Regions from separate parts of the Serratia sp. CoH_122_TC_1 genome, predicted to be linked through region 2. Evidence: riboswitches for the same ligand, from Rfam matches in the RefSeq annotation. Region 2 holds a riboswitch; each other region holds the start of a gene.

Region 1 (10,313 bases), on a different contig from region 2:
CGGCGGCATAACTGCGGCCGAATACGGCCCGCGTCTGCTGATCGATATACCCCACCTGATCGCTATCCTGGCCGCTGTTGCCGAAGTAGCTGCGATCCTGCTGGTTCATCAGCGCAAAAATACTGCGGCTGACCGACACGCGCGGCTCACGCTGGTGCCCTGCTGCCTTCCAGGCCGCACGGTACTCACGGATCTGCTTGGCCTGCTGCACGTGGAACGGCTCGCCGGTCTCATCATTTTTTAACGTTGAGCTTTGCAGGTTCATCCCCAGTTTCGCCGCCCAGACTGCCGTGGCGTTCGAGCTGGCCCCCCACCAGATCCGATCCCGCAAACCCGCGGAGAAAGGCTCAACACGCAGCAGACCGGGCGGGTTGGGGAACATCGGCTGCGGATTCGGTTCGGCAAAGCCTTCACCACGCAGCGCATCGAGGAACACGTCGGTATGGCGACGCGCCATGTCGGCTTCAGTCTCGCCTTCTGCAGGCGTGTAGCCAAAGTAACGCCAGCCTTCAATGACCTGCTCAGGTGAGCCGCGGCTGATCCCAAGTTGCAACCGTCCACCGGAGATCAAATCAGCAGCACCCGCGTCTTCGACCATATAAAGCGGGTTTTCATAGCGCATGTCGATCACGCCGGTGCCGATCTCAATACGCTGCGTTTTTGCCCCAATGGCAGCCAGCAGCGGGAACGGCGAAGCGAGCTGGCGGGCAAAGTGATGCACACGGAAGTAAGCCCCGTCCGCCCCCAGCTCTTCTGCCGCGACGGCCAGATCGATGGATTGCAATAACGCATCCGCAGCAGACCGGGTACCCGACTGTGACGACGGCGTCCAGTGACCAAACGAGAGAAATCCAATTTTCTTCATAGGAGTAGCCCTTAGATTCAATTATGACCGAGTTACAGTGACAAAAATGCCCCTCCTCAGGCCAGAAAAATTGTGTGCGACCGCACTAAACGAACCGTTTTTGGCTGCCGAAAAATGCCCTCATCGTTGCCCAACGCAACCGCCCGCCCGTTGTAATCAAAAAGTAAATATCGTATAACAAGCTCCTCCGAGGGGTGTCCTGTTACGGGCTGAGATGGCGCAAGCCGAACCCTTTGAACCTGATCTGGGTCATGCCAGCGAAGGGACGGGTCGGCAATAACACCATCAGTCATTGCCTGTTCATACCTCAGCGCGCCCGGATCTCCACACACTTTTGGAGGTCCCATGTTTACCCCTCAATTTGAAAATGGTCTTTACGGACGGCTGCGCCAGCAGGCTGGTCGCCACTGGCAGGACTACGTCGAACACCCTTTTATTCAGCAACTGGCCGCAGGCACCCTACCTGACCCGGCATTCCGTCGCTATTTGACACAGGATTACCTGTTCCTGATTCACTTTGCCCGCGCCTATGCGCTGCTGGTCAGCAAACTGCGTACTCTGCCGGAGATGCGTGCAGCCACCGCCTCACTCAATGCCATTGTCGCCGAACTGCCTTTGCATCTGGCCTATTGCGCAGACTGGGGGCTGAGCGAACCCGACATTGCCGCCGAACCAGAGGCCGCGGAAACCCTTAACTACACCCGCTATGTGCTCGATATCGGCCACGCCGGTGATGCACTCGATCTGCTGGCCGCTCTGATGCCCTGCGTCGCCGGCTATGCCGAAATAGGCCTGCGGCTGCTTAACGATCCCGCCACCGTGATGGAAGGCAACCCTTATGCCTCATGGATCCGTAACTATGGTGACCCCGCCTATTTATCTGGGGTGCAGGCCGCACTCGACCTGCTGGAAAACGTGGGCCACCAACGTGGGGCTGAAAGCCGCCTGGCCGAACTGTCGACCATTTTCACCACCGCCACCCGGCTGGAATCTGCCTTCTGGCAAATGGGGTTGAATGCCCAATGAGCATCGGCAAGGCCCCGAATGAGGGGACCAGACCAGGAATTCAGGTCCGGGATTTGACCCTGCGTTTTGGTCAGCAGGTGATTTTCGACCGGCTAAATTTCGATATTGCAGGCGGCAATGTTGTGGCGTTGCTCGGCGCCAGCGGTGCGGGTAAAACCAGCTTGCTGAAGATCATTGCCGGGTTGGCGAAACCCACGTCCGGTACGGTCACCGGCAGCGATGGCTTACCGATCGTAGGACGCATCGCCTACATGGGGCAAAAGGATCTGCTCTATCCATGGCTGACCATTGATCAGAACATTAGCCTCGGTGCACGGCTGCGGGGTGAAAAAGTCGACCGCGCCTGGGCAGAACATTTACTGGAACGCGTGGGCCTGAGCGGCTATGGCAGCGCCTTGCCTGCGGCACTGTCCGGTGGCATGCGCCAACGTGCAGCCATCGCCCGCACGCTGTATGAACGTCAACCGATCGTCTTGATGGATGAACCTTTCTCGGCGCTGGACACCATTACCCGCGCCAAAATCCAGCAGCTTGCCGCCGATCTGCTTGCGCAGCATACCGTGTTACTGATCACCCACGATCCGATGGAAGCCTGCCGCCTTAGTCACCGCTTGCTGGTCCTGTCACGCTATCCCGCCGGCATTGACGACAGCCATGTCATTGAAGGCTTGCCGCCACGGGCACCGGACGACCCTCAACTGCTGAAAAGCCAAAGCGAGCTACTGCTACAACTGGTGAGGGCCGCCGAATGAAGCCGCCGAGTGAAAGCCGCCTGTCGCGGATGCGCCGCAGCCTGACGGTATTTGCCGGCCTGTTACTGCTGTGGGGAGGGATAACGTTGGGTGATATTCCCGCCTTTTTGTTGCCCTCACCTTCTGCGGTCGCGCAGGCACTTTGGAATGACCGGGCTTATCTCGCTTATCACACGTTGATTACGGCGTCAGAAATCGCCTGCGGCCTGCTGGCAGGGGTATTGCTGGGGGCCGTGTTAGCACTGTGCATGATTTTTTCCCCCCGCCTGCAACGCTGGTTGATGCCCTTGGTGCTGACCAGCCAGGCGATCCCGGTGTTTGCGTTGGCCCCGTTGTTGGTGCTGTGGTTTGGTTTTGGCATGAGCGCCAAAGTGGTGATGGCGGTACTGGTGATTTTCTTCCCTGTAACCTCCGCCTTCTTTGATGGACTGCGGCGGGTCAATAACGACTATCTCGATCTGGCACGTACCCTGCGCGCCTCACCCTGGGCCCAACTGCGGCACGTTCGGCTGATGGCGGCGCTGCCGGCCTTCGGTTCCGGGCTGCGCATGGCCGCCGCCGTCGCCCCGATAGGGGCCATCATCGGCGAATGGGTCGGCTCGGCGGAAGGTTTGGGGTACGTAATGCTTAACGCTAATGCGCGCATGCAGACTGACGTCTGTTTTGCCGCGCTGTTTATTCTGGTGCTGATGACCGTCTTGCTCTGGGTGACCGTGGACGCGCTGCTGCTGCGCCTGATCGATTGGGCACCGGAAAATAACTGATAATAAGGAACCAACCATGATTAAAAAGACCCTCTGCGGGCTGCTGCTCAGCGCTACGCTGGCCGGGCAAGCAACCGCCGCTGAAAAACTGACGCTGGTGCTCGATTGGTATATCAACCCCGATCACGCGCCGATAATGGTGGCCGATCAGATCGGTGCCTTCAAGGCCGAGGGCCTCGACGTCAAGATAGTGCCACCTTCCGACCCGGCGCTACCGCCACGTCTGGTGGCGGCAAAACAGGCCGATCTTGCCATCACCTATCAACCGCAGTTGCACTTCTTCGCTGACCAGGGCTTGCCGCTGGTGCGCATAGGAACCCTGATTAATTCGCCACTCAATACCGTTATTACGCTGGATAAGCGCATCACCACCCCGGCAGGGCTTAAGGGCAAAAAAATCGGTTATTCGGTCAGCGGCATTGAACAGGCCACGCTGGCAACCATGCTCGAACATGAGCATCTCAACCCCAATGACACCAAACTGATTAACGTTAACTTCCAACTGACCAGCGCCCTGCTGGCAGGCCAGGTCGATGCGGTGATCGGCGGGTACCGCAATATTGAAGCGCTAGAATTGAAATTACAGGGGAAAGATCCGGTGGTGTTTAACGTGGAAGACTATGGCGTCCCCGCCTACGACGAACTGATCATCGTCGCCAATCGCGACACCATCACTGAGCCGAAAATCAAAAAATTCCTCGCGGCACTAAAAAAAGGCGGCGACTACCTGCACGCCCATCCGCAGGAAAGCTGGCTAGCATTCGCCAAAGCCCATCCGGAACTGAATACCGCGCTGAACAAACAGGCATGGCAAGCCAGCTTGCCGCTGTTTGCCCGCGATCCGGCCAAGCTGGATAAAGCGCGCTATCAAGCCTACGAACAATTCCTGTTCGACAACAAGTTGATCAAGAAAATCACCCCCGTGGAACAATACGCGGTGGAACTGCATTAAGCCGTTATCGGGCTCAGCCTATGAACTGCGCCCTTCTCTATGATGCCCTCCCTTTTCGCTGGCGTGATTAGTGTCACACTATTGTCACAAAAATCGCCAATCACACTCTGAGCCAGCAGAGCGATGCAAACACGCATTGCTCTGACGGTTTCAATGCGCTATACCCTCCTCTTTCTCGCGGCGGCAGCGGTCAGCGGCGTTGACCAGAGCACTAAAGTTTTTCTTTTTAATCAGACAGGGTACGGTGGATGGTTTCAGCATTAATCTCGTTTGCACTTTTTATCGCCTCAATTTTAATCTACCGGACCCGGGGCGCTGCCAACCGCTGGTGGCTTGCCACTCTGCTGACGCTGCTGGGCAGCTATCTGATCCTCAACGTTGTCCTGATCGCCAGCAACTACTTTACCGGTGACGGCATCACCGACGCGGTAATTTACACCCTCACCAGCAGCCTGAAAGGTGCCGGCGTCGGCAAATACCTGCTGCCGTTTATCGGCCTGTTGGCGGTACTGGCGCTGATCTTCGCCGTACTCACCTGGAGCCTGGTCCGACGCAAAGCGAAAAGCAGCAGTGTGGTATACAGTGTGATCGCCGTGTTGCTGGCCTTGTTTTCCGTCGGCACTACTCCCGCCTTTCAGGATATCTCCCTACTGGTCAGAAGCCAGATCAGCGGGGACACCAGCGATTTTGATACCTATTACAAAGCCCCCAAAAGAAGCGTACAGGGCAAAGCGCCGAACCTGGTGTATATCTATGCAGAGAGCCTGGAAAGAACCTACTTCGATCAGCAACTTTTCCCCGGCCTCGCTGACGAACTGAACCAACATCGTGAAAACAGCATCGACTTCAGCAACACCCAACAGTTGCCAGGCACCGGTTATACCATTGCCGGCATGGTGGCCTCACAGTGTGGCATCCCGCTGTTTGCCCCTTTCGACGGTAACGCCTCCAGCGCCGTGTCTACCTTTTACCCGGAAAACGTCTGTCTGGGCGATGTACTGAAGTCCGCCGGTTATGATAACTACTTTTATCAGGGCGCCGATCTGGCCTTCGCCGGTAAAGACACCTTTCTGAAATCGCACGGTTTCGATCATGCCTACGGCTTCAAAGAACTGCGTGGGCAGGTCAGCGATCCCAGTTACAAAAATGACTGGGGCTGGTACGACGATACCGTTCTGGATGTGGTGTTCGACAAATTTGTTGAACTGTCTAAGCAGAATAAAACGTTTTCACTGTTTACACTGACCGTCGACACCCATCACCCGGACGGGTTTATCTCCGCCAGTTGCAGCAAAAACACATTCAGCTGGCAGAACAAAGAGAACCGTTCATTAAGCGCGGTAGCCTGTAGCCAGCAGCATATCGCGGCGCTGATCGATAAAATCAAGGCATCCGACTATTTCAAAAACACCGTCATCGTGGTGTCTTCGGATCATCTGGCGATGAATAACACCGCCTATGACGTTCTGACCAAACAGAAACGCCGTAACCTGTTCTTTATCATTGACGGCACTCGCCCACAGACCGCGCTGCATAACGAAAAACGCAGCACGTTGGACAACGGCGCCACGGTATTGGACGTGATGGGCGGCGATAACTACATAGGCCTAGGCCGCAGCAGCTTCTCCAGCCCAACGCTGTCTACTGTTTTCATGAATATCGATGAGAAGATCAACGCCTGGAAACCGGCGGTAGTGAAACAATGGGGCTTCCCAAACCGCATTGACAACTTCACCCTGGGTAACCAAGGCAACAGTTTTACCTTCTCCGGTATCACCTTTAAGGTGCCATTTATCTTGAAAGTGGCAGATAACAAAATTGAGCCGATGTTTAACGTTTATCTGTCCACGCCGCTGAAAAAGCAGCTTGCTGGCTTGGGCGCAGGTGAAAAATTCGTTTGGGTCGACAAATGTTATGAAATTGGCCGGGTATGGGCACCTGAAATGGCACTGAGCACCGAAACCTGCGTCGCATCAGGCAATCTGGCCGCCCCGCCGCAGATCGTACAGGCCAAAGGGGGGAACTACCGCGGCAAGGTCAACTTTAGCGGGCCAGAAGCAGACAGCGTTGCCGCTTATCAACGCGCCATAGAACGGTTGAATGTGGACGATGCCGCCGTTAAATATCAGGCAGATGCCATCGCATTTATGCTGCCGGGCATGCCGGAATACGTGAAGGCCATCACCGGGGTTTCCAGCGTTGAAGACTGGGGCCGCTGGTCAGATGCCAATCTGGCACCGGCGGTGAATATCGATTATGTCGCCCCTCTGCCGCCCGCCTTCGATCTGGTGCTACGCGCTCGCGCCTACGGTAAAAACGTTGGCGAGCCGATCTCCGTGCGCGTTGGCGAGCAGGAACAGTTTGTGACGCTCACCGAGCAGGACACCACCGTAACCCTGCGCTTCGACAACCCCGGCGGCGCACAGAACATCAGTATCACGCCACCGACGCCGACTGAACCGCAGGAAGGTGCCAGTGGTGGCTTTACCCCGAAGAAACTGGGCATTGGCCTGGTGTCGCTGAAGATAGAACAAACCGCCCCCGCCTCCTGAGCCTCACCTTGTAAGGGCGCCGCATGCGGCGCCCGCGTTAATCGGGGCGAATGTATTCGCCCCCTGCAGCAAATCCCCCGGGAGTAAATGCGAACGCTGCTTTTTCTTTTCCCCGTATTCTATTCGCCCATATTCAGCTAACCTGTTGCTGTGAATTGATATTGGCATCCGCCTGCCTCCCGCCGCATCGCGGGAGAACCAAGGAGAGAGTATGAGCAGTCAGCAATCCGGCACCGGCCTCACCCCCACTCAGGCGATCGAACAACTGGAAGCGCTGTATGACGCCTCGGTTGAAGCACTGCGCCAGGCAGTGGGGGATTTTATCAATCACGGCGGGTTACCCGACGCGCAGACCCGCGCCGCAGGGTTGTTTGTTTACCCCGAACTGCGTGTCAGTTGGGATGGGCAAAAGTCTGGCCAGAGCAAAACCCGCGCCTTCGGCCGCTTCACCCATTCCGGCTGCTACACCACCACCATTACCCGCCCGCAGCTGTTTCGCCATTATCTGACCGAGCAATTGACGATGCTGGCGGGTGAGTACGATGCGCATATTGAAGTGCGGCCCTCACAGCAGGAAATTCCTTTCCCTTACGTGATTGACGGTTCCAACCTGATGTTGGATCGTTCGATGAGTGCCAGCCTGGCGCAGCATTTCCCGACAACCGAGTTGGCGCAAATAGGCGATGAAACCGCCGACGGCCTGTTTCACGCCACCAGCACCTTCCCGCTGTCGCATTTTGATGCCTTACGCGCCGATTTCTCGCTGGCGCGGTTACGCCATTACACCGGCACCCCGGTAGAGCATTTTCAGCCCTTCGTGCTGTTCACCAACTACACCCGCTACGTGGACGAGTTTGTCCGCTGGGCCTGCGCCGAAATAGCCGATCCGGCCAGCCCTTATATTGCGCTGTCCAGTGCCGGCGGCATCTACATCACGCCGGAAACGACCGCGCCAGATCAGGCCGTTTCCGACTTGGCCTGGAAAAACCACCAGATGCCGGCCTACCATCTGATCTCACGTACCGGTCAGGGCATCACGCTGATCAACATCGGTGTCGGTCCGTCCAACGCAAAAACCATCTGCGACCACCTGGCGGTACTGCGACCAAGCGCCTGGTTGATGATCGGCCACTGCGGCGGCCTGCGTGAAAGTCAGTCGATCGGTGACTACGTATTGGCTCATGCTTATCTGCGCGATGATCATGTGCTGGATTCCGTGTTACCGCCGGATATCCCTATCCCCAGCATTGCCGAAGTGCAACGTGCCCTGTACGACGCCACAAAAATGGTCAGCGGCATGCCGGGTGAAGAAGTTAAACAGCGTCTGCGTACCGGCACCGTAGTGACCACCGACGATCGCAATTGGGAATTGCGCTATTCTGCTTCGGCGCTGCGCTTTAACCTCAGCCGTGCGGTCGCCGTCGACATGGAAAGTGCCACCATTGCCGCTCAGGGCTACCGTTTCCGGGTGCCCTACGGCACGCTGCTGTGCGTATCGGACAAGCCGCTGCACGGCGAAATCAAGCTTCCGGGCCAAGCCAACCGCTTTTATGAAGGGGCAATTTCAGAACACCTGCAAATCGGTATTTGCGCCATTGATTTGCTCCGTGCCGAAGGCGATCGTCTGCACTCCCGTAAACTGCGGACCTTTAACGAGCCGCCGTTCCGTTAACTGACAGGCGATGAAAAGCCCGCTTTTGCGCAATGCCGATCGGTTAAGCCTGGTCGGCATTTTTTTCGGCTTCTGCAGGCTCAGTGCAGGTAGCATTGCCCTAAATATCCTGCCTTTCTCTGCCACCGCAATGAATGGCAATTGGAGGAGCCGAAGGCGCGGCCCCGGCAGCCGGTGATGCGGTGTGATGAAGTGAGAGCCGTTGGCGTAGCCAACCGTCTGAGTGGGCAAGAGCGCGGGTTGCAAGGGGCCGCGTTTACGGCCCCTTGCTCGGTCGGGGCGCATGAGCTTCATAGTACATCTGACGTTTATCGACCGAAATAGCCTTGAGCGCTCTCAAAAACACCGTAAGTAATCCGCATTACGCAGAATGCGGATCTTTAACTTTTCATCCGCAGATCGTTGATGTCTACGCCTCATATCTGTTACAACAGCGGCTCCCATTCCCCAGTCGTTACCACTCATATGATTGTCAGACCTCAGCAACACTGGTTCAGACGGCTTTTCGTCTGGCACGGTTCGGTGCTCTCCAAAATTCTGTTTCGTCTCAGCCTTAACATTGCCATGTCGATCGTTGCCGTGCTGTGTTTTCAATGGTACGAACATCTGGGCGTCAAACTCACGCTGGCCCCCTTCAGTCTTTTGGGCGTGGCGATCGCCATCTTCCTCGGTTTTCGCAACAGCGTCAGCTATGCGAGATTCACCGAGGCAAGGCTGTTATGGGGCAGCTTGTTGATCGTACAGCGCTCGCTGTTACGCCAGATTAAAAGCCTGTTGCCTCAGCAAGATGAGGCTGCGCGTGAATTTGCGGCCCTGCTGATGGCGTTCAGCTACTGCCTGAAACACCAACTGCGCGGCACCGATATCAGTGCCGATCTGCAACGCCTGTTACCCAACGCTGATTTACGGCCGATTGAGACGAGCACGTCCCCCTGCAACAGGCTGCTGCTGATGATGGGCCAATGGCTGGGTGAGAAGCGGCAATCGGCACAGCTGTCTGACGTGCTGTTTCACAGTATCGATCAGAACCTCAATCGACTGTCCGAGATCCTCGGTGGTTGTGAACGCATTGCCAATACGCCGATCCCCTTCGCCTACAGCCTGATCGTTCACCGGACGGTGTACCTGTTCTGTACGCTGTTGCCTTTCGCACTGGTACCGGATCTGCATTACATGACGCCATTGGTGTCGGTATTCATTTCCTATACCTTCATCTCACTCGATTCCCTGGCAGAAGAACTGGAAGATCCGTTCGGCACCGCCGCCAACGATCTGCCACTTAATGCCATGTGCAACGCCATTGAGATCAACCTGCGCGAGATGAACGACGAGACCGATTTACCGCCAGCGGCACGGCCGGACAGCCATTATCAACTCAGCTAGTTGGCGACAATGTCAGGGGCGGTGAAAACCGCACCTGAAACGGCACGCTCACCATCGGGGCCGGTCCTGATTTACTGCACCAACGCCAGCACGCGTTTTTCCTGACTGCGGCTGGCGGCGATTGACAGCAAAATATCCTTCACCACCAACGCGGGCGCCGACAGCGACTGCTGGCCGGAAATACACAACGACAAGGGTACGCTTAGCGAGGCGGCATTGATGCGTGCCATCCACGCCTTCGCGGGGCCAATCATTGCGCGCGCAACCGACTCCGGCAAAATGGTGGCACCGAGACCGCTGGCGATAGCCGCGCTCAGGGTATCGGAGGATTCAATTTCACCAATCAC
Region 2 (10,313 bases):
GTATTTTCCAGACGGTCGCGCAAACCCATAATCAGTGGAATACCGCGGGTGCACTTTCGTCATTGACACAAAGTGGCCCTTCACTGGCGCTGTATAATTCCGTGTTGTTATTGAGTGCACCGGAAGCGCGCGAGGCGTTCAATCAGTTGTCTGGCGAAGTGTATCCATCCATGCAGTCCAATTTGATCGCAGGCAGCACCATGCTGTTCAATGTGCTGAATCAACGCATGCTACGCGTGTTTGATAATGATCCGTTGCCTGTGCCGTCGCTGGCGATGACGCTGGTTCGGCCGGCTCAAGCTGAAAATAATGGTGTATGGGGGCAGACGTTTGGCTCATGGGCAAGAAACAGCGGAAATGAGAACGTCGGAAAACTCGATGGCAACACCAGTGGTTTCCTGCTGGGCGCGGATCATAAATTAGCCGATCACAGCGTTCGCGTTGGGGGATATTTTGGTTATAGCCGCGGTGATTACAAGATTGACAGCCGTCGTTCCAAGTCTGACAGCGATAATTACCACCTCGGCCTTTACGCCGCAGGGCAGCAGGATGCCTTCTCGCTACGTGGTGCTCTGGGCTACACCTGGCACCGTCTGGAAAATGAACGCAACGTTAACTTTGGCAATTACTCGGATCGGCTCAAGGCTGACTATGATGCAGACTCACTGCTGGCGTTTACCGAAGCGGGTTACCGTTTTGGACAATCGGATGCGAATATTGAGCCCTTCGTCAATCTGAGCTATATCCGCCTGCATACCGATAATTTCCAGGAAAAGGGCGGGGCTGCAGCACTTAGTGTACGTAATGACACGATGAATACCTTCTACTCAACGTTGGGTGTGCGCGGCTTCACCGAGCTGCCGAAGAACGTCAGCTTATACGGTTCATTAGGCTGGCAGCATGCCTACGGTGATAAATCCACGTCTTCACGTATGGCCTTTGCCGGCAGCGACGCATTTATCACCCAAGGCACTGCGGTTGATGACAACCTGATGGTGGCGGACGTCGGGGTGAGTGTGAAACTGACGCGTTCCACCACCTTGGATCTCGGTTATCAGGGGCAATACGGCGCTGATACCCAGGTGAATGCGGTCAATGCCAATATCAGATGGTCATTCTGATTTTCTGAAAAGTGAGGTATTGGTTAAAGCGGAATATCGTTGGGCAACAGACCCTCGTTGCCTGGCGATATCTCGGCGTTCTGGGGCTGGCCGTGGTCTTCGGACGTGGAGTGCTCTAGCAATTTGAATAAGGTGGTTCGCTCATCATGGGTTAAATCCCGCCACGCGCCCAGCGGCAGTCCTGTCAGATCAATATTCATGATGCGCACGCGCTCAAGTTTAGTGACCTCATAACCAAAATATTTGCACATGCGGCGGATCTGGCGGTTAAGCCCTTGTACCAATGTGATGCGGAATACCTGTTCGGTCTCTTTCTCCACCCGGCATTCTTTTGTCACTTTGCCCAGTACGGGCACACCTGCGCTCATGCCTTGAATAAATGCGTCGGTCAGCGGTTTGTCGACGGTAACCAGATACTCTTTTTCGTGATTGTTGCCGGCACGGAGGATTTTATTGACCAGCTCACCGTTATTGGTCAGGAAAATTAGCCCCTGAGAAGCCTTGTCCAGGCGGCCGACAGGAAAGGTACGTTGACGGTGGTTAACAAAATCGCCGATGTTATCTCGCTCATGCTTTCCCATGCTGGTGAGGATACCAACAGGTTTATTCAGTGCGATCAGCACCAAATCATCAGCATCACGAGGTTCTATCTGCTGCCCGTTCACCTTCACGCTATCCCCGAGAAACACCTGCGCACCTACGTCAGCCCGTTTGTCGTTGATGAAGACATTGCCCTGTTTGATATGACGATCGGCTTGGCGACGGGAACAGATGCCGCTGTCGCTAATGTACTTGTTAAGGCGAATGGATGAGTGAGTCAGCATAGTTACCCCGTAAAACGCGGACTATACCTTACCCGGGGTGTATTGCGAAGGCTACGCCAGTTCATCAACCTTCACCACACGCGTATTCAGCGGCGTCAGCGTTTGCCCGTCACTGCCCGTCGGCGTCATGCGCGGTATCGTTAACCCACTGTCGTTTTCTACCAGCGTTGACCTTGCTTCTCCCTCTTTAAACAGATAATCCTCACCCCACTGGCGCAATCCGACGATCACCGGGAACAGAGCTTGTCCCTTATCTGTGAGGAGATATTCCTGATAGGCGCTGCCATCCGAAGCAGGCGCAATTTCCAGAATGCCGTGCGCCACCAGCGTGCGTAGACGGGTGGAGAGAATATTCTTCGCCATCCCCAATCCCTTCTGAAACTCACTGAAGCGACGCACGCCGTCGAAGGCGTCGCGCACGATCAGCAGCGACCACCAATCGCCAATCACATCCAGCGTGCGCGCGACCGGGCACTGCGCATCTTCCATACTTTTACGTTTCACAGCGTTCAACTCCTGCAGCAAGATCTGGTTGCATTATAAAACCTCTGTGCGTAAAGTTCATTGGGTTTAATAATGAAACCACTTTGGGGTGAAGGATGAGTGATAAAGCACTGGATCCGGTCTGTACGTCACAGGGGGAAGTGCTGGGCCGGCTTCCTGCGTCGTTGGTGTTGTTGCTGGCGGGAGCCAGTGCCTTCAGCGTGGCAAACGTGTATTACGCTCAGCCTTTGCTGGACGCCATTGCCCACGATTTTACTATCAGCTTGGCCTCGGTTGGCATGGTGATCACCGCAACCCAGTTGGGGTGTGCGCTGGCATTATTGCTGGTGGTGCCATTGGGGGATCGGATTAATCGCCACCGGCTGTTGGCGGTTCAACAACTGCTGTTGATTGCTGCCCTGTGCGTGGTCGGCTGGGCGGACAACAGCCTGTTACTGCTGAGTGGCATGTTGCTGGTGGGGCTGTTTGGCACCGCGATGACGCAGGGGCTTATCGCTTTTGCCGCGACATTGGCAGCGCCGCATGAGCGAGGGCGGGTGGTGGGGGCTGCACAGGGAGGGGTGGTATTGGGCTTGTTGCTGGCGCGAACGCTTTCTGGCGCACTGGCGGATATGGGGGGCTGGCGAGCCGTCTATTTCTTCTCCGCTGCGGTAACCTTGGTTCTGCTGCCGGTGCTGGCGCGTTTGTTACCTGCGCCACGCACACCGCCGTCGACGCTCAGTTATCCGGCGTTGTTGCGTTCAATGCTGACGTTGTTATGGGGTGATCGCACGTTGCAGATCCGGGGTATGCTGGCGCTGCTGATGTTTGCGGCATTCAGTATTTTCTGGAGTGCGCTGGTACTGCCACTCAGTCAGGCCCCGTTTAACTTTTCGCATTCGGCGATCGGAGCCTTTGGTCTGGTGGGGGCGGTGGGTGCGTTGGCGGCGGTGCGTGCCGGGCATCTGGCCGATCGCGGTTTGGGGCAGGTGGCGAGCGGTGTCTGCCTGTTACTGTTGGTGGCGGCTTGGGTTCCCCTGAGCATGTTGAGTTACGGTTTGGGCTGGCTGATTATGGGTATTGTGTTGCTCGATCTGGCGGGTCAAGCCATTCACGTACTGAATCAGAGCCTGATTTTCAATGCACATCCGCAGGCCCACAGCCGATTGGTCGGTTGCTACATGCTGTTCTACGCCGTGGGGAGTGGGCTGGGGGCCTTCGCCAGCACGCATGCTTACGCTTGGGCGGGGTGGAGTGGTGTGTGTTGGCTCGGTGCGGGCGTTAGCCTGGTCGCCTTGCTGTTCTGGTGGCTGACATTACGCGGCATGCCGGCCTCAGGCGCGGTGGTAGAGCAATAACAGTTGGGAAATCAGTGCGTCGCACAGTAATTGCAATTGCGGCGCGCCGATGGTTATCCCACTCATTTCCCCCTCTTTCTCCTTAGATTTTGTCTGGTGCACCACACAAACCCAACCGCATGCATTAGCAAAACCGATTTAGCAATATAGCGGCACGGCCACTCATCAGCCGCAGCGGTCACATTTTACCGCGCCCATCGCTCCTGCCGCCGTCGTTCCCGGCATGGGGGAGCTTACTTGCTAAGAGGAAATCATTATGACAAACCTAAATTACAAACCGACCATTTGGACCCGCGCAGAGGCGCTGAAAGTCAACGAAAACGATCCGACCACCACGCAACCCTTGGTGAGCGCCGATTTTCCGGTCATGAGTGACAGCGTGTTCATCTGGGACACCATGCCGCTGCGCACCCTGGAGGGCACCGTGGTTTCCGTCAACGGCTGGTCAGTAATTTTGACGCTGACCGCCGATCGCCATCCTTATGACCCGCAGTATATTGATGGCAACGGCAATTACGACATCAAGCGCGACTGGGAAGATCGCCACGGCCGTGCGCGCATGTGCTACTGGTATTCTCGTACGGGTAAAGACTGGATCTTCGGCGGCCGGGTGATGGCGGAAGGGGTTTCACCGACGACGCGTGAATGGGCGGGTACTCCTATCCTGTTGAATAACGAAGGCGATATCGATCTGTATTACACCTGCGTGACGCCGGGTGCCACCATTGCCAAAGTGCGCGGCCGCATTGTGACGTCGGATGACGGCGTGCAACTGCAGGATTTCAACGAGGTGAAATCGCTGTTCGAGGCCGACGGGGTGTATTACCAGACCGAAGCGCAGAATCCCTACTGGAACTTCCGCGACCCCAGCCCGTTTATCGATCCGCAGGACGGCAAACTGTATATGGTGTTCGAGGGTAACGTAGCCGGCGATCGCGGTTCGCATGTGGTTGGCCCGCAAGAGCTGGGGCTGGTGCCGCCGGGCCATGAAGAGGTAGGCGGCGCACGTTTCCAGGTGGGCTGTATCGGCCTGGCGGTGGCGAAGGATAATCGCGGTGAAGAGTGGGAGATTTTGCCGCCGCTGGTTACGGCTGTGGGCGTCAACGATCAGACCGAACGCCCGCACTATGTGTTCCAGGACGGCAAATATTACCTGTTCACCATCAGCCATAAATTCACCTATGCCGAAGGGTTGACCGGGCCGGATGGGGTGTACGGTTTCGTCAGCGATAGTCTGACCGGGCCTTACACGCCGATGAACGCCTCAGGCCTGGTGCTGGGTAACCCGCCGGAACAGCCTTTCCAGACGTATTCGCATTGCGTGATGCCAAATGGTTTGGTGACGTCGTTCATCGACAGCGTGCCAACCAGCGGCCAGGATTACCGTATCGGCGGGACGGAAGCGCCAACGGTGCGGATTGTGCTGGAAGGCGACCGTTCCTTTGTGCGCGAGGTGTACGATTACGGTTATATCCCGGCGATGCAGGATATCGTTTTGCAAGGGTAATCGGCGGTTTGTAGCCTGAGCCGTTTTAGAGGCCTGACGATGTCAGGCCTTTTCAGGTTTGGCGCACAGCGGATGACGCTATTTTTTAGGCGAGTGCAGCAGGTAGTAGTCTTCCGCGCCGTCGTTGCCGGTGGTTATCTTTTGCCAGCCGTGTTTATGATAAAACGCCAACGCCTTTTCGTTCTTCACCAGACATTTCAATGAACCGGTGGCAGTAAATGTCTGTTCTGCCGCCTGCAGTAAGGCACTGCCTACGCCAAGGGGCGGCAGGTGAGGATCAACATACAGATTATGGATAAAATTATCTTGGCGATAAATCGATACAAATCCCAGTAGCGTCCCCTGATCCTCCGCTACCCAGATATCCTCACCCAACGTCGAACGATCGAAATCCTCTAGTCGGTAATCGTCGGTATCGCGCCACGGAAACGCCGCTTTGCGTGATGCCAAATACAGCGTGCGCAGGAAGGGGCGGTCGGCTTCTTGGTAGGGTCTGATCTGCATGGCATCTCCTTTTTATTTTTTTGACACTATAGCGCAATTGACCTCACCGTCAGCAACCCCAATAATGGCTGTCTTGACTCGGGGTGCCTCTAGGGGCTGAGATTTTACCCGTATTACCTGATCTGGATTATGCCAGCGTAGGGAAGTCTCGGTGCCCCAACCGGTACCCGCCTTCTTGAACGCCGGTTGGGAGGAATATGTTCGCTCGACCTGATGCTTTACCCGGCGCCCGTGCCGCGGCCTGTTTGACCCAATTTAAGCACCAACCCCCATTGATTCACTGCCTGACCAACGAAGTGGTGCAGGAGCTGACGGCTAACGTGTTGCTGGCGCTCGGCGCTTCCCCTGCGATGGTGGTGGAACCGACAGAGGCAGCGCAGTTCAGCCTGCTGGCGAATGCTTTGCTGATTAACATCGGTACTCTCAATGCCTCACGTGCCGAATCCATGCTGGCGGCGGTGGAGGCCGCCAATACGGCGGGAACGCCATGGACGCTGGATCCGGTGGCGGTTGGTGGGTTGGTGTACCGTACTGCCTTTGCCCATTGCCTGTTAGGTAAAAAACCGGCGGCGATCCGCGGTAATGCTTCCGAAATCATGGCGCTGAGCGGTCTGCAGACAAGTGGGCGCGGCGTAGACAGCACGGACGATTCGCTGGCGGCTTTACCCGCCGCGCGTGAGCTGGCACGGAGCAGTGGCGCTGTCGTGGCGGTAACCGGGGTCGTGGATTATGTCACCGACGGCCAGCGTGAGTGGGCCGTCGCAGGGGGGGACGCACTGATGACGCGGGTCGTGGGAACCGGCTGTGCCTTATCGGCCGTAGTGGCGGCATTTTGCAGCCTGCCGGGCGATCGGCTGGACAACGTCGCGACTGCCTGCCGGGTGATGTCGCTGTGTGGTGAACGTGCCACGCGCGATGCCGCAGGGCCGGGCAGTTTCACCCCTGCGTTCCTCGACGCGTTGTATCAACTGCGTCCGGAGGATCTGCAATGAAACGAATTAACGCATTGACTATCGCGGGTACCGATCCGAGCGGCGGTGCAGGTATCCAGGCTGACCTGAAAGCCTTCTCTGCGCTGGGTGCCTACGGGGCCTCCGTTATTACCGCACTGGTGGCGCAAAATACCCGCGGGGTGCAGTCGGTTTACAATATTGACCCTGCTTTTGTCGCCGCTCAGCTTGATTCCGTGTTCAGCGATGTGCGTATCGACAGCACCAAAATCGGTATGCTGGCTAACACTGACATTGTGCAGGCGGTGGCGGAGCGTTTGCGTCATTACCAACCGGCATTTGTGGTGCTGGATACCGTGATGTTGGCGAAAAGTGGTGATCCCCTGTTGGCGCCAGAGGCCGTGGACTCTATTCGTCGCGAACTGTTGCCGTTGGTGTCGATTATTACGCCGAACCTGCCGGAAGCTGCGGCTTTGCTGGAATGTGCGCCGGCGGAGAATGAACGGCAAATGCGTGAGCAAGGCCAGGCGCTGCTGGCAATGGGCTGTCGGGCGGTGCTGATGAAGGGCGGTCATCTGAGTGAAAGTGAGAGCCCGGACTGGTTGTTTAGTGATGGGCAGGAACTGCGTTTCACTGCGCCACGTGTGGCGACCCGTCATACGCACGGTACCGGTTGTACACTTTCCGCCGCGTTAGCCGCATTGCGCCCGCGCCATGATGATTGGGCCAGCACGGTGGCGTCGGCCAAAGATTATCTACAAAAAGCGTTGCAGCAAGCCGACACCCTGGAAGTGGGGCAGGGTATCGGACCGGTGCATCATTTTCACGCCTGGTGGTGAGTCAACTTTTTGCCGTCACTGTGGTCTGACTAGATTCAGGCCCGGTTTTGGCCGGGTGCAGACGAATTTTATTAAAGGAGAAGGCCATGACAGGACAAAACGCACTTCGCGGTGCCATCTTCGGCGTGTTACTCAGCTTCAGCGTGGGCAGCGTTGCCCAACAAATTGTCACTACCTCCGATGTGATCCAGCTGCCGGGCTACCAGACAAGTTGGCAGAACATGGTGAAAGGCCAGGCCCGTTTACCGGGGTGGGCGCGTAAGGGAATGGGGACATCAACCCCGGCGCAAAGCCTGAGTTGGAAGGGCCAAAATTATTTGGTGGGCAATCTGTGCAAACCCCACGACTGTGCCAACAATTTTATGATGGTGGCGTTTAAAGAAGACAAGTCACAGGCATGGGCGGTGCGCGTCGAAGTGGCGAACAAACCGGAAGCGGTTGATCATCCGAAGAAATACGCTAAATACCAATGGTTGGGCAAGCCGGACGAGGACATGAAGGCGCTGTTGAAACAACAGTTCGAGAATAATCCAGACTGGAAATAATCAGTATTCGGCTGAATGCTGACGCATTTGGCCGTTTTTTTGCGATGAATATAGAACATTAAAATTAAACCCATATAAAACAATGTCAAAATAGGATAAATGTTATTTCATAATGATTTTATTATTTGGTTATATCTGTTTTGTATTATTTTGTTGTGCGTAATTATATTTATCTCCTTAGTATTTAATGGGTTGTGAGTTTTATTTTCTTTCTTAAATAATAACCACTTTTATTTTGTGTTTTTATTTTATTTAGTGTCTATGATCTTGTTTGGCGAATTTATTTTCACCGGAAAAATAGGCATTGCAGCTTTTTGCAATGGTGTCTGGAGATAAATATGTAAGCGGAGCATTATGATCATGGAAACAAATCACATTACTCTTTCTGAAGATGAAAAAGCGTCATTATACTTGTTGGATCAGGCGATGGGGTTCACCGTGCAGGCCGCATTGCGGGTCGCGACGGAGCTGAACGTGGCCGACGCTCTGATTGATACGCCCAAAACGTCCCGGGAGCTGGCGAGTCAGCTGACGGTGGATCAGGACTTATTGCATCGCGTTATGCGCACGCTGGTATCTCGCAATATTTTTACCGTTTCTAACGACGGCCATTTCGCGCTAAATTCGGTGGCGCAATGCCTGCGCTCCGATGCCAGGGATTCTTTGCGTGCTGCAGTCATCATGCTTACTGATGACACATTCTGGCTGCCTTTGGGCAAGTTGACGGGAACTGTTCGGGGTGACCCGGTGTTCAAACAGCTGTTCGGAATGTCTTTTTATGAATATTGGTCGAGGGAAAATATTCCCGCGTCGGAAAATGATTTTCATGCCGGAATGTCGTCCATGTCATCGGTGGAAAATAAATTCCTGGTGCGAAATTATCATTTCCCAGAAAATGCGACGGTGGTGGATATTGCGGGGGGATTGGGCGGATTGCTGCTGAGCGTATTGCGTGCTAACCCGACGCTCAAAGGTATCCTTTTCGATCAGCCGCAGATCTTGCCGAGAAATCGGCTCGGTGAACTCGGGGACGATTCCCGTTGGGAAACCTGTGCCGGCAGCTTCTTCGAGTCGTGTCCGACGGCGGACTTTTATTTATTGAAATACATCACCATGGACTGGCCGGACGAACCGGCCAGCCGGATATTACGCAGCTGCCGCAATGCTATGCATCCTGATTCGACACTGTTGATCATGGAACCGGTGATCCCAGAAGGTCATGATTGGGACAGTGCCAGAGAGATCGATCTGCTGCTCATGGGGAGTTTTGACGGCGGGAAAGCGCGTACCGAAGAAGAACTGAGGGCATTGCTGGCCACTGCCGATCTGAAGCTGAACCGGATAATCAACACCGGTTGTTATGTCTCGATCGTTGAGGCAGTGCCCAGCTAAGTCAACGCTGAGGATAGAAAGAAACCCGCAAACAATGCGGGTTTCTGTCCTTTTCGTCAGCCGATGCCCGCCTGATGCAGGTCGTGCAGGTTGATCGCGCCCACCAGTACGCCGTCCAAATTGACCACCGGGGCAGCGCTGATATGCTGTTCGTGTAACGCCTCAAGCGCTTCTCCGGCGCGCCACTGTTCTGGCAAGCGGTAGCCGGGGCGGGTAATTGCCGGGCTTAACGCATCCTGCAGGCTATTCCCTTTCACCAGCCAGCGACGCAGGTCACCATCGGTAAAGACGCCGACCACTTTCTGCTGTGCGTTACACACGGGCACCAAGCCCAGCCCGGTGCGGCTCAGTTCAAGCATCGCTTCCATGACGTTGGCATTTTCACTGACCTGAGGCAGGCGATCGCCTGTGCGCATCAGGTGATGTACCCGATTCAGTAAACGTGCGCCCAGACTGCCGCCAGGATGTGAGCGGGCAAAATCTTCGGCATTGAAACCGCGTTGACGCATCAGCGCCATGGCCAATGCATCACCCATCATCAGCGTATTGACTGCGCTGGAGGTCGGTGCCAGCCCCATTGGGCAAGCTTCACGTTCAACGCTGATATCCAGCACGCAGGCCGCTGCCTGTGCTAACGGTGACTCTTTACCGCCTGTGATGGCGATCACCGGGATAGTATTTTCCGCCAGTAGCGGCAGGATAAGATCCAGCTCTTTGGCTCGGCCTGAATAAGAGATAAAGATCACCACGTCATCGGCACCGATCATTCCGAGATCGCCGTGCAGCGCTT
Region 3 (10,313 bases), on a different contig from region 2:
CGCCTGACATCATCGTACGCAACGAAAAGCGTATGCTGCAAGAAGCGGTAGATGCCCTGCTGGATAACGGCCGTCGCGGTCGTGCTATCACCGGTTCTAACAAGCGTCCTCTGAAATCTTTGGCCGATATGATCAAAGGTAAGCAGGGTCGTTTCCGTCAGAACCTGCTGGGTAAACGTGTTGACTACTCTGGTCGTTCTGTTATCACCGTAGGTCCATACCTGCGTCTGCATCAGTGCGGTCTGCCTAAGAAAATGGCACTTGAGCTGTTCAAACCGTTCATCTACGGCAAGTTGGAGCTGCGTGGCCTGGCCACCACCATCAAAGCCGCCAAGAAAATGGTTGAGCGCGAAGAAGCTGTCGTTTGGGACATCCTGGACGAAGTTATCCGCGAACACCCGGTACTGCTGAACCGTGCACCAACTCTGCACCGTTTGGGTATCCAGGCGTTTGAACCGGTTCTGATCGAAGGCAAGGCAATCCAGCTGCACCCGCTGGTTTGTGCGGCATATAACGCCGACTTCGATGGTGACCAAATGGCTGTTCACGTACCCTTGACGCTGGAAGCTCAGCTGGAAGCGCGTGCGTTGATGATGTCTACCAACAACATCCTGTCACCTGCGAACGGCGAGCCAATCATCGTTCCTTCTCAGGACGTTGTATTGGGTCTGTACTACATGACCCGTGACTGTGTTAACGCCAAAGGCGAAGGCATGGTGTTGAGCGGCCCGAAAGAAGCGGAGCGTATTTATCGCGCCGGTCTGGCTTCTCTGCATGCGCGTGTCAAAGTGCGTATCACCGAAGAGATCAAAAACACCGAAGGCGAGACTGTACACCAGACTTCGATCATCGACACTACCGTAGGTCGCGCCATCCTGTGGATGATCGTACCGCGCGGTCTGCCGTATTCGATCGTTAACCAGCCTTTGGGCAAGAAAGCTATCTCCAAGATGCTGAACACCTGTTACCGCATCCTGGGCCTGAAGCCGACCGTTATCTTTGCTGACCAGATCATGTACACCGGTTTTGCTTACGCAGCCCGTTCAGGTGCTTCCGTAGGTATCGATGACATGGTTATCCCGGCTAAGAAAGCGGAGATCATCGAAGAAGCAGAAACCGAAGTTGCTGAAATCCAGGAGCAGTTCCAGTCTGGTTTGGTAACTGCCGGCGAACGCTACAACAAAGTGATCGATATCTGGGCTGCGGCAAACGAACGTGTTGCTAAAGCGATGATGGAAAACCTGTCGGTAGAAGACGTGGTTAACCGTGACGGCGAAGTGGAACAACAAGTTTCCTTCAACAGCATCTTTATGATGGCCGACTCCGGTGCGCGTGGTTCTGCAGCACAGATTCGTCAGCTGGCCGGTATGCGTGGCCTGATGGCTAAGCCAGATGGTTCCATCATTGAAACGCCAATCACTGCGAACTTCCGTGAAGGTCTGAACGTACTCCAGTACTTCATCTCCACGCACGGTGCTCGTAAAGGTCTGGCGGATACCGCATTGAAAACGGCTAACTCCGGTTATCTGACCCGTCGTCTGGTTGACGTGGCGCAGGATCTTGTTGTAACCGAAGACGACTGTGGGACTCACAACGGCATCATGATGACTCCGGTTATCGAAGGTGGTGACGTTAAAGAGCCACTGCGCGAACGCGTTCTGGGTCGTGTGACTGCAGAAGATGTCATCAAGCCGGGTACGGCTGACATCCTCGTACCACGCAACACCCTGCTGAACGAGAAGACGTGTGACCTGTTGGAAGAGAACTCTGTCGACAGCGTTAAAGTCCGTTCCGTAGTTAGCTGTGAAACCGACTTTGGTGTGTGTGCAAACTGCTATGGTCGCGACCTGGCACGTGGTCACATCATCAATAAAGGCGAAGCTATCGGCGTTATCGCGGCACAGTCAATCGGTGAGCCGGGTACACAGCTGACGATGCGTACGTTCCACATCGGTGGTGCGGCATCTCGTGCGGCTGCTGAATCCAGCATCCAGGTGAAAAACAAGGGTACGCTGAAGCTGAGCAATGTGAAGTTCGTTATGAACGCCGCAGGCAAGCTGGTGATTACCTCTCGTAACACCGAACTGAAGCTGATCGACGAATTCGGCCGTACTAAAGAAAGCTACAAAGTGCCTTACGGTTCTGTCATGGGCAAAGGTGACGGTGCAGAAGTTAACGGCGGCGAAACCGTTGCTAACTGGGATCCGCACACCATGCCAGTTATCACCGAAGTGAGTGGTTTCATCCGCTTCGCTGATATGGTTGACGGCCAGACCATTACACGCCAGACCGACGAACTGACCGGTTTGTCTTCTCTGGTTGTATTGGACAGCGCAGAGCGTACCGGTAGCGGTAAAGACCTGCGTCCGGCACTGAAAATCGTTGATGCTAAAGGCGACGACGTATTGATTCCAGGTACTGATATGCCTGCTCAATACTTCCTGCCAGGTAAAGCGATTGTGCAGCTGGAAGACGGCATTCAGATCGGTGCGGGTGATACCTTGGCGCGTATTCCTCAGGAATCCGGCGGTACCAAGGATATTACCGGTGGTCTGCCACGCGTTGCGGATCTGTTCGAAGCACGTCGTCCGAAAGAACCGGCAATCTTGGCTGAAATCAGCGGGATTATCTCGTTCGGTAAAGAGACCAAAGGCAAACGTCGCCTGGTAATCTCCCCACTGGACGGCAGCGACGCTTACGAAGAGATGATTCCAAAATGGCGTCAGCTCAACGTGTTTGAAGGCGAAGTTGTGGAGCGTGGCGACGTTGTTTCTGACGGCCCAGAGTCTCCGCACGACATTCTGCGTCTACGTGGTGTGCATGCGGTTACCCGCTACATCACCAACGAAGTGCAGGAAGTTTACCGTCTGCAAGGCGTTAAGATTAACGATAAACACATTGAAGTTATCGTTCGTCAGATGCTGCGTAAAGGTACCATCGTCAGCGCGGGCAGCACCGAGTTCCTGGAAGGCGAGCAGGCTGAAGTGTCACGCGTTAAGATTGCCAACCGTCAGCTTGCTGCTGAAGGCAAGATCGAGGCAACCTTCTCACGCGATCTGCTGGGTATCACCAAGGCTTCCTTGGCGACCGAGTCCTTCATCTCCGCAGCATCGTTCCAGGAAACGACGCGCGTTCTGACCGAAGCGGCAGTTGCCGGTAAGCGTGATGAACTGCGTGGCCTGAAAGAGAACGTTATCGTGGGCCGCCTGATTCCAGCCGGTACCGGTTACGCTTATCACCAGGACCGTATGCGCCGTAAAGCACAGGGTGAAGCGCCAGTTGTTCCGCAGGTCAGCGCGGAAGAAGCAACGGCTAACCTGGCTGAACTGCTGAACGCAGGCCTGGGCGGCAACAACGATTAATCGTTGAATATGCCGTGGTCCCGGCTTGCCGGGCCCTTGCCAGATAAACCGCTCCTTCGGGGGCGGTTTTTTTTTGCTTTTACAACATGCCGATGCGTTGTTCTGAGTGAAGAATCCTGGAGTTAACATGTAGAGGGCCCCGGAGTCACGCGGGAAAGTACCCGACGTGATCCGGGGGAGGAGTAAGGCGGAGCCGTTGAGAATATGAGGGCTCCGGCTGGCGCCGGGTTTGGCAGCCAGCATCGCCACTATAGCGAGACCCATTTCCTGTACCAGACGCATTGGCGGCATCTGCGCGGCGTTTCCACCCCTTTTCAGGCTGTGCTGCAAGGGTTGCTGGTTATTGCGGGCTTCGCCCCAAATATCCGTCCCAGTCTTTCCACACGGGTTGTAAACCGGCATCGCTGATGGCTTGTGCCACCTGTTGCGGTGTACGTCCATCATGAGGTTCAAACTGTTCCAATTCAGGCGCGACGTCGTCAGCATAACCACCGGGCTGGGTCTTGGATCCTGCGCTAACGCTGTTGATTGCTACCGGGATCATATGATCACGGAAGAACGGTGACTCACGCGTCGACAAGGACAGCTCTACATCAGGAGCGAATAGGCGAAAGGCGCAGATCAACTGTGCCAACTGCGGTTCGCTCATGATTGATGCCGGTTCGATACCCCCGGCACAGGGGCGTAGGCGTGGAAATGAAATGGAGTAACGACTCTGCCAGTAGGTTTGTTGCAGGTAGAACAGGTGCTCAGCCAACATATAGCAGTCGGTACGCCAACTGTTGGACAGCCCGATCAGAGCACCCAGGCCGATCTTGTCGATCCCGGCTCGGCCCAAGCGATCCGGCGTGGCCAACCGCCAATGAAAGTCCTGCTTCTGGCCGCGCAGATGATGCTGCAGGTAGGTCGCGGGATGGTAGGTTTCCTGGTAAACCAAGACGCCATCCAGCCCCAGAGCTTTCAACTCGGCATACTCTTCCTGTTCCAACGGTTGCACCTCCATCATCAGCGAGCTGAAATGGCGGCGGATCGCCGGAATATGTTGCCGGAAATAGTCCATGCCAACTTTGGTCTGGTGTTCGCCGGTGACCAACAGTAAATGCTCAAAACCCAGTGCTTTGATGGCCAAACATTCACGTTCTATTTCCGCAGCATCTAACGTTTTACGTTTGATGCGATTGCTCATCGAAAAACCACAGTAGGTACAGTCATTGGCGCACAGGTTGGACAAGTAAAGTGGCACATAGAAGCTGACCACGTTGCCAAAGCGTTGGCGGGTCAACTGTTGTGCGCGTTGCGCCAGCGGTTCCAGATACGCTGCGGCAGCGGGGGAGATCAGCGCCATAAAATCTTCGCGTGTCAGTCTGTCCGCATTCAGCGCATGTTCCACGTCGCGTGCGGTTTTACTGTGGATGTGTAAGGTGATGTCGTCCCAATCCAACTGCTGCCAGCGGTGACTGAAGTCATTGGTCATCACAATGCCACCCCAGTCTGACTGAGAAAAGCAGTCAATGGGCTGGAAGCTACCGCATTGCGCTGGCTGCTGCCGAGTCCGGCAAGACGTGCCAATTCACCGGCTTCCAGCGCCAGACGGAATGCCCGAGCCATTTGTACCGGATCGCGTGCTACGGCGATAGCGGTATTGACCAGCACGGCATCGGCACCCAGCTCCATGGCTTCTAACGCATGGCTTGGCGCACCGATACCGGCGTCGATCACTACCGGCACCTTTGCTTGTTCGATAATGATCTCCAGGAAATCACGGGTTCTCAGCCCCCGGTTAGAACCAATCGGCGCACCGAGTGGCATGACTGCCGCGCAACCGGCCTCTTCGAGACGTTTGCATAACACCGGATCGGCGCCGCAGTAGGGCAGAACGACAAAGCCGTCTTTCACCAGCGTTTCCGCCGCCTTCAGGGTCTCAATCGGATCCGGCAGCAGGTATTTCACATCGGGGTGAATTTCCAACTTTACCCAATGTGTGCCAAGGGCTTCACGTGCCAGTCGGGCGGCGAACACCGCCTCGGCGGCCGTTTTTGCGCCGGAGGTATTCGGCAGCAGGCGAACCCCCAGTTGCTGCAGCGGCGCCAGAATGGCGTCGTTGCCGCCGCGTAGGTCAACGCGCTTCATGGCCATGGTCACTAACTGGGAACCAGAGGCCTGTAAGGCGTCCAACATCAGCGCAGGGGTGGCGAACTTTCCGGTGCCGGTAAACAGGCGTGAAGTAAAAGTGGTATCGGCGATTTTCAACATGTCAGCCTCCCGCGATAGCTTGAAACAGCAAGATGTCATCACCGTCCTGCACCAGGTGGTTGACCCAGTCGGCACGCGGGATGATGGTTTGGTTGATAGCCAGCGCGGTGCCCGGCTGGTGGCGTTCCAACTGCTTGAGCAGTGCGTCGACGCTCAGTGGCTGCGCTAATTCTAACGGCTGGTCATTAAGCCGGATCTTCATGCTGCCCCTCCGCATGCCGCACAGGTGCTGGCCTGGCTGAGTTGCAGTGTGCTCCAGCTTTGTTGTTTTCCGTCGAAGAGCCGCAGTTTGCCGCTGATGGCGGAAGGCATTCCCGCCAACATTTTTATCGCTTCCAGGGCTTGCAGCGTACCCATGACGCCGACCACCGGACCGAGTACACCCGCGGTGCGGCAGTTGCGCTGGGGTTCGGTGTGTTCCGGATACAAGCAGGCGTAGCAGCCGTGGGCATAGGGCGGCTCAATAACCAACAACTGGCCGCTGAACCCCACGGCACTCCCGCTGATCAGCGGTTTACCGGCCTTGATGCAGGCGGCATTCACCGCATGGCGAGTTTCCATGTTATCGCTGCAATCCAAAATCAAATCAGCGCGTTCTACGGCATGCTTCAATGCTTCGCCCTGCAGACGCTGTTCCATCGCGAGGGTTTCTATCATCGGGTTTAATGCCTGTAGCTGACGTTGCGCCAGGCAGGCTTTGCTTTTTGAAACATCGGTGCTGCGATACAGAATTTGACGTTGCAGATTGGTGATGTGCAACTGATCGTCATCTGCTAACAACAAGGTACCCACACCGGCGGCGGCTAAATAGAGTGAGGCGGGGGAGCCTAAGCCTCCTAATCCGACAATCAGCACCGTCGAACGTTTTAGCTTCTCCTGGCCTTCTGGGCCGATATCCTCCAGCAGCAATTGACGGCTGTAGCGCAGGAACTCTTGATCGTTCAACATGGTATTACTCCTTGCCTTCGATCAGTTGCAGCAATTCTGAGGTGGCTGCTCGCCAGTCTGCGGCCTGGGTAATTGCGCTGACGACGGCCACGCTGCCAACGCCACAATCGAGTACGGCGGCTACGCGATCAATGCTGATCCCGCCGATCGCTACCGTCGGGTAATCATTCAACCCGGAGATATGGCGTCTCAGTTCGACTAACCCCTGGGGGGCGGAAGGCATATCTTTGGTTTGCGTCGGGAAAATATGCCCCAGCGCAATATAAGACGGCTTTACCGCAATGGCGCGGGCCAGCTCGGCATCGTCGTGGGTGGAAACGCCCAAACGCAATCCGGCACGGTGAATAGCCGCCAGATCGGTGGTATCCAGGTCTTCCTGACCGAGATGTACGCCATAGGCACCGTGTTTAATCGCCAACTGCCAGTAGTCATTGATGAACAGCCGGGCGTTATACCTTTTACCGAGGGCAATGGCTGCGGCAATATCCTCTTCGACTTGCTCTTCCGGCAGATCCTTAATGCGCAGTTGAATCGTGGTGACGCCTGCTTCTAATAGGCGGGCAATCCATTCAACGCTGTCGACAACCGGGTATAGCCCCAACTTGTGCGGTGTAGCGGGGAAAGGTGTGTTGATATCAGTCATTGCTCAGTTCCTCCTGCAGGTTACCGGCGCTGTGGTAGAGCTCGCTGCCGCGTGATCGGAACTCGGCTGACATTTTTTCCATCCCGATTACCTGCACCTCTACCGGTTTGGCGGCTTCCTGGGCTGCGGCATAGTCGCGAACTTCCTGCGAGATTTTCATCGAGCAGAATTTCGGCCCGCACATGGAACAGAAATGGGCAATTTTGCCGGATTCCTGCGGCAGCGTTTCATCGTGATAAGCACGTGCGGTGGCCGGATCGAGTGCGAGATTGAATTGATCTTCCCAGCGGAATTCGAAGCGTGCTTTTGACATGGCGTTATCGCGGATCTGTGCGCCGGGGTGGCCTTTGGCCAGATCCGCCGCGTGGGCAGCAATCTTATAGGTGATCAGGCCCTGTTTGACGTCTTCTTTGTTCGGCAGGCCGAGGTGTTCCTTCGGCGTGACATAGCAGAGCATGGCGCAGCCGAACCAGCCAATCATGGCGGCCCCGATACCGGAGGTGAAATGGTCATAACCTGGTGCGATGTCGGTGGTCAGCGGACCGAGGGTGTAGAACGGCGCTTCGTGGCAGTGCTCCAACTCTTCGGTCATGTTGCGGCGGATCATCTGCATCGGCACGTGGCCTGGGCCTTCGATCATTACCTGCACGTCATATTCCCAGGCAATTTTGGTCAGTTCACCCAAGGTGTGCAGTTCGGCGAACTGAGCCTCGTCGTTGGCATCCTGAATTGAGCCTGGGCGTAGCCCGTCACCGAGTGACAGTGAGACGTCATAGGCGGCGCAGATTTCACAGATTTCGCGGAAGTGCTGATACAGGAAGTTTTCCTGATGATGGGACAGGCACCACTTGGCCATGATCGAACCACCACGGGAGACAATACCGGTCAGGCGTTTCGCGGTCATGGGGACGTAGCGCAGCAGTACACCCGCATGGATGGTGAAGTAGTCGACGCCTTGTTCCGCTTGTTCCAGCAGCGTATCGCGGAACATTTCCCAGGTCAGGTTTTCCGCGACCCCGTTGACCTTCTCCAAAGCCTGGTAAATAGGCACTGTGCCGATCGGTACCGGACTATTACGTAAGATCCATTCGCGCGTTTCGTGGATATATCGACCGGTGGATAAATCCATCACGGTGTCCGCACCCCAGCGGGTGGACCACACCAGTTTCTCGACTTCTTCCTCGATCGAAGAAGTTACGGCTGAATTCCCGATATTGGCGTTGACCTTCACCAGGAAGTTGCGGCCGATGATCATCGGTTCGGATTCAGGGTGGTTAATATTGGCAGGGATGATGGCGCGACCTGCAGCGACCTCTTGCCGGACAAATTCCGGTGTGATGTTTTCCGGCAGGTTGGCGCCCCAGCTTTGCCCCGGGTGCTGGTGGCGTAATACTTCGCCGCGGATACGTTCACGGCCCATATTTTCGCGGATGGCGATAAATTCCATTTCTGGTGTGACAGTACCGGCACGTGCGTAGTGCAACTGGGTGACGCATTTGCCGGGTTGCGCCTTGCGTGGCTGCGGGAGATGTTCAAAACGCAGGTGATCCAGACCCTCATCCGCCAAACGCTGCTGGGTAAACCCTGAACTCACGTTGTTGAGGGTTTCGGTATCGCCACGTTCGGCGATCCATTCCGCGCGTAGCTTTGTCAGGCCGCTATGCACGTTGAGTTCTGACAGCGGATCGCCGTAAGGGCCGGCGGTGTCATACACCGGAATAGCCTCGTTCTGTTCGTACTGTGGGTTATCTTTGTCGCCACCAATCAGCGTCGGGCTAAGTTGAATTTCACGCATCGGTACCTGCAGGTCGCTACGTGAGCCCTGCAAATAAATACGGCGTGAGTTGGGAAATGAAACGCCCTGAAGAGTCTCAATAAACTGCTGGGCTTCTTCGCGTTGCTCTTTACGGGCACGAGGTTTCTTAACGTTAGACATAGCAAGTTCCTACCAGTGTGTTGGGTTGGGAAAGTTGCTTGTCTGGAGCTCGGAGGGAGTAATGATGCTGGCCAGCAGGACGGGATTGTCCCAAATTGGGGCACCTGCCTATGGCGATAGATTACTCTTGTTCCCTTCGCGGGTATTAACCCGATCAGGTTCCGCGGATCCCGAATTAACGGTCTCAGCCTGGCCAATTTGATGAACAAATCAGGCGCTAGGCACTCCGACAAGATGCCCCCCAGTATAGGAGGGATAATAAAAAACACTACAAAATTTTAACGGGTCTGATCCAAGGGGGCGTCCGTCAGGGCTTGTTGCCAGGCTTCAGCTGCCAATTGGATCAACTTATCTTCCAGGGTAAAACGTGCTGCCAGCGTTTCACCGATATTTGACAACGCCTGATGGAATTCCAGACACACATCCTGATCAATATCTACTTCGGTATAGCGATCGTGGAAGGCCATGATCTGCTCTGTATTGGCCCAGAGCTTGGGGTAGATGTTAACTGCCAGAGACATTTTGGGACTGGATGCGCCTTCCACTTGTTTGATAATTCTGTCATAGATATGGAAATGACCGGCAGAGAGATAATCCACCAGATTATGGCAAAAGTTCTCCAGCGCTTTTTCATTCAGCGGCGTATGCTTTTCTTTATTCGGTTTGATGCCCACGAGGGTGCAATAGGCGACCAGCAATTGCTTGCGAGCCTGAAGCCATTGATCAACTAATTCATTACTACCACCAACGCGCTGAGTCAGGCTTTCCAAACGGTTGAGCATGTTTGACTCCGTAAGTAATAAAACGTAACAGTAAGTTATTAAAATGTAACAAGGCCGATTTGTAGAGTGCCAGTGAAGCTGAGGTTGTGCAACAACGATATGGAACTTGCATTAACAGGTAATGAAAATGGCTGGTGGATCGTCAGCCATGAAAGCAAACTTTGGTTACCGAACGGTGAACTGCCGTGCGGTTCTGCGGCATCATTCTCCCTGCAAGGGCGAATGGCACGCGCTATTGGCGAATGGGAAGGGCTGCCGGTCTGGTTGGTACGGCATGCAATGCCGCAGGAAATGGGCTCGGTACGCCAACTGCTTGAACTCGATCGCGGGTTGTTTCAACTCGCAGGGCGCGGCGTGCAACTGGCCGATTTTTACCGTTCTCATCGTTA

Evidence for each region. Region 2 has a riboswitch for thiamine pyrophosphate ahead of thiM (hydroxyethylthiazole kinase). Riboswitches for the same ligand answer to the same signal wherever they lie in the genome.
Region 1: it holds a riboswitch for thiamine pyrophosphate, as region 2 does, so the genes downstream of both, tenA (thiaminase II) here and thiM (hydroxyethylthiazole kinase) in region 2, are expected to answer to the same signal.
Region 3: it holds a riboswitch for thiamine pyrophosphate, as region 2 does, so the genes downstream of both, thiC (phosphomethylpyrimidine synthase ThiC) here and thiM (hydroxyethylthiazole kinase) in region 2, are expected to answer to the same signal.

The regions. Positions count from the first base shown of each region.
Region 1 covers NZ_JBXWLA010000014.1:11,246-21,558, forward strand. The annotation lists gene AC2FC2_RS17790 (LLM class flavin-dependent oxidoreductase) at 1-865, opposite strand, end outside; TPP riboswitch at 1,046-1,148, shown strand; gene tenA (thiaminase II) at 1,211-1,891, shown strand; gene AC2FC2_RS17800 (ABC transporter ATP-binding protein) at 1,888-2,643, shown strand; gene AC2FC2_RS17805 (ABC transporter permease) at 2,640-3,407, shown strand; gene AC2FC2_RS17810 (ABC transporter substrate-binding protein) at 3,424-4,359, shown strand; gene opgB (phosphatidylglycerol--membrane-oligosaccharide glycerophosphotransferase) at 4,608-6,911, shown strand; gene AC2FC2_RS17820 (AMP nucleosidase) at 7,123-8,583, shown strand; gene AC2FC2_RS17825 (bestrophin family protein) at 9,049-9,966, shown strand; gene nac (nitrogen assimilation transcriptional regulator NAC) at 10,038-10,313, opposite strand, start outside.
Region 2 covers NZ_JBXWLA010000017.1:92,867-103,179, reverse strand. The annotation lists gene AC2FC2_RS20575 (autotransporter outer membrane beta-barrel domain-containing protein) at 1-1,121, shown strand, start outside; gene rluF (23S rRNA pseudouridine(2604) synthase RluF) at 1,145-1,945, opposite strand; gene AC2FC2_RS20565 (winged helix-turn-helix transcriptional regulator) at 1,997-2,449, opposite strand; gene AC2FC2_RS20560 (MFS transporter) at 2,545-3,786, shown strand; gene AC2FC2_RS20555 (glycoside hydrolase family 68 protein) at 4,043-5,293, shown strand; gene AC2FC2_RS20550 (GNAT family N-acetyltransferase) at 5,372-5,797, opposite strand; TPP riboswitch at 5,867-5,958, shown strand; gene thiM (hydroxyethylthiazole kinase) at 5,995-6,789, shown strand; gene thiD (bifunctional hydroxymethylpyrimidine kinase/phosphomethylpyrimidine kinase) at 6,786-7,586, shown strand; gene AC2FC2_RS20535 (inhibitor of vertebrate lysozyme family protein) at 7,673-8,131, shown strand; gene AC2FC2_RS20530 (methyltransferase) at 8,492-9,523, shown strand; gene gutQ (arabinose-5-phosphate isomerase GutQ) at 9,580-10,313, opposite strand, start outside.
Region 3 covers NZ_JBXWLA010000031.1:7,491-17,803, reverse strand. The annotation lists gene rpoC (DNA-directed RNA polymerase subunit beta') at 1-3,362, shown strand, start outside; gene thiH (2-iminoacetate synthase ThiH) at 3,703-4,836, opposite strand; gene AC2FC2_RS25830 (thiazole synthase) at 4,836-5,615, opposite strand; gene thiS (sulfur carrier protein ThiS) at 5,617-5,817, opposite strand; gene AC2FC2_RS25820 (HesA/MoeB/ThiF family protein) at 5,814-6,563, opposite strand; gene thiE (thiamine phosphate synthase) at 6,568-7,206, opposite strand; gene thiC (phosphomethylpyrimidine synthase ThiC) at 7,199-9,142, opposite strand; TPP riboswitch at 9,257-9,381, opposite strand; gene rsd (sigma D regulator) at 9,421-9,924, opposite strand; gene nudC (NAD(+) diphosphatase) at 10,024-10,313, shown strand, end outside.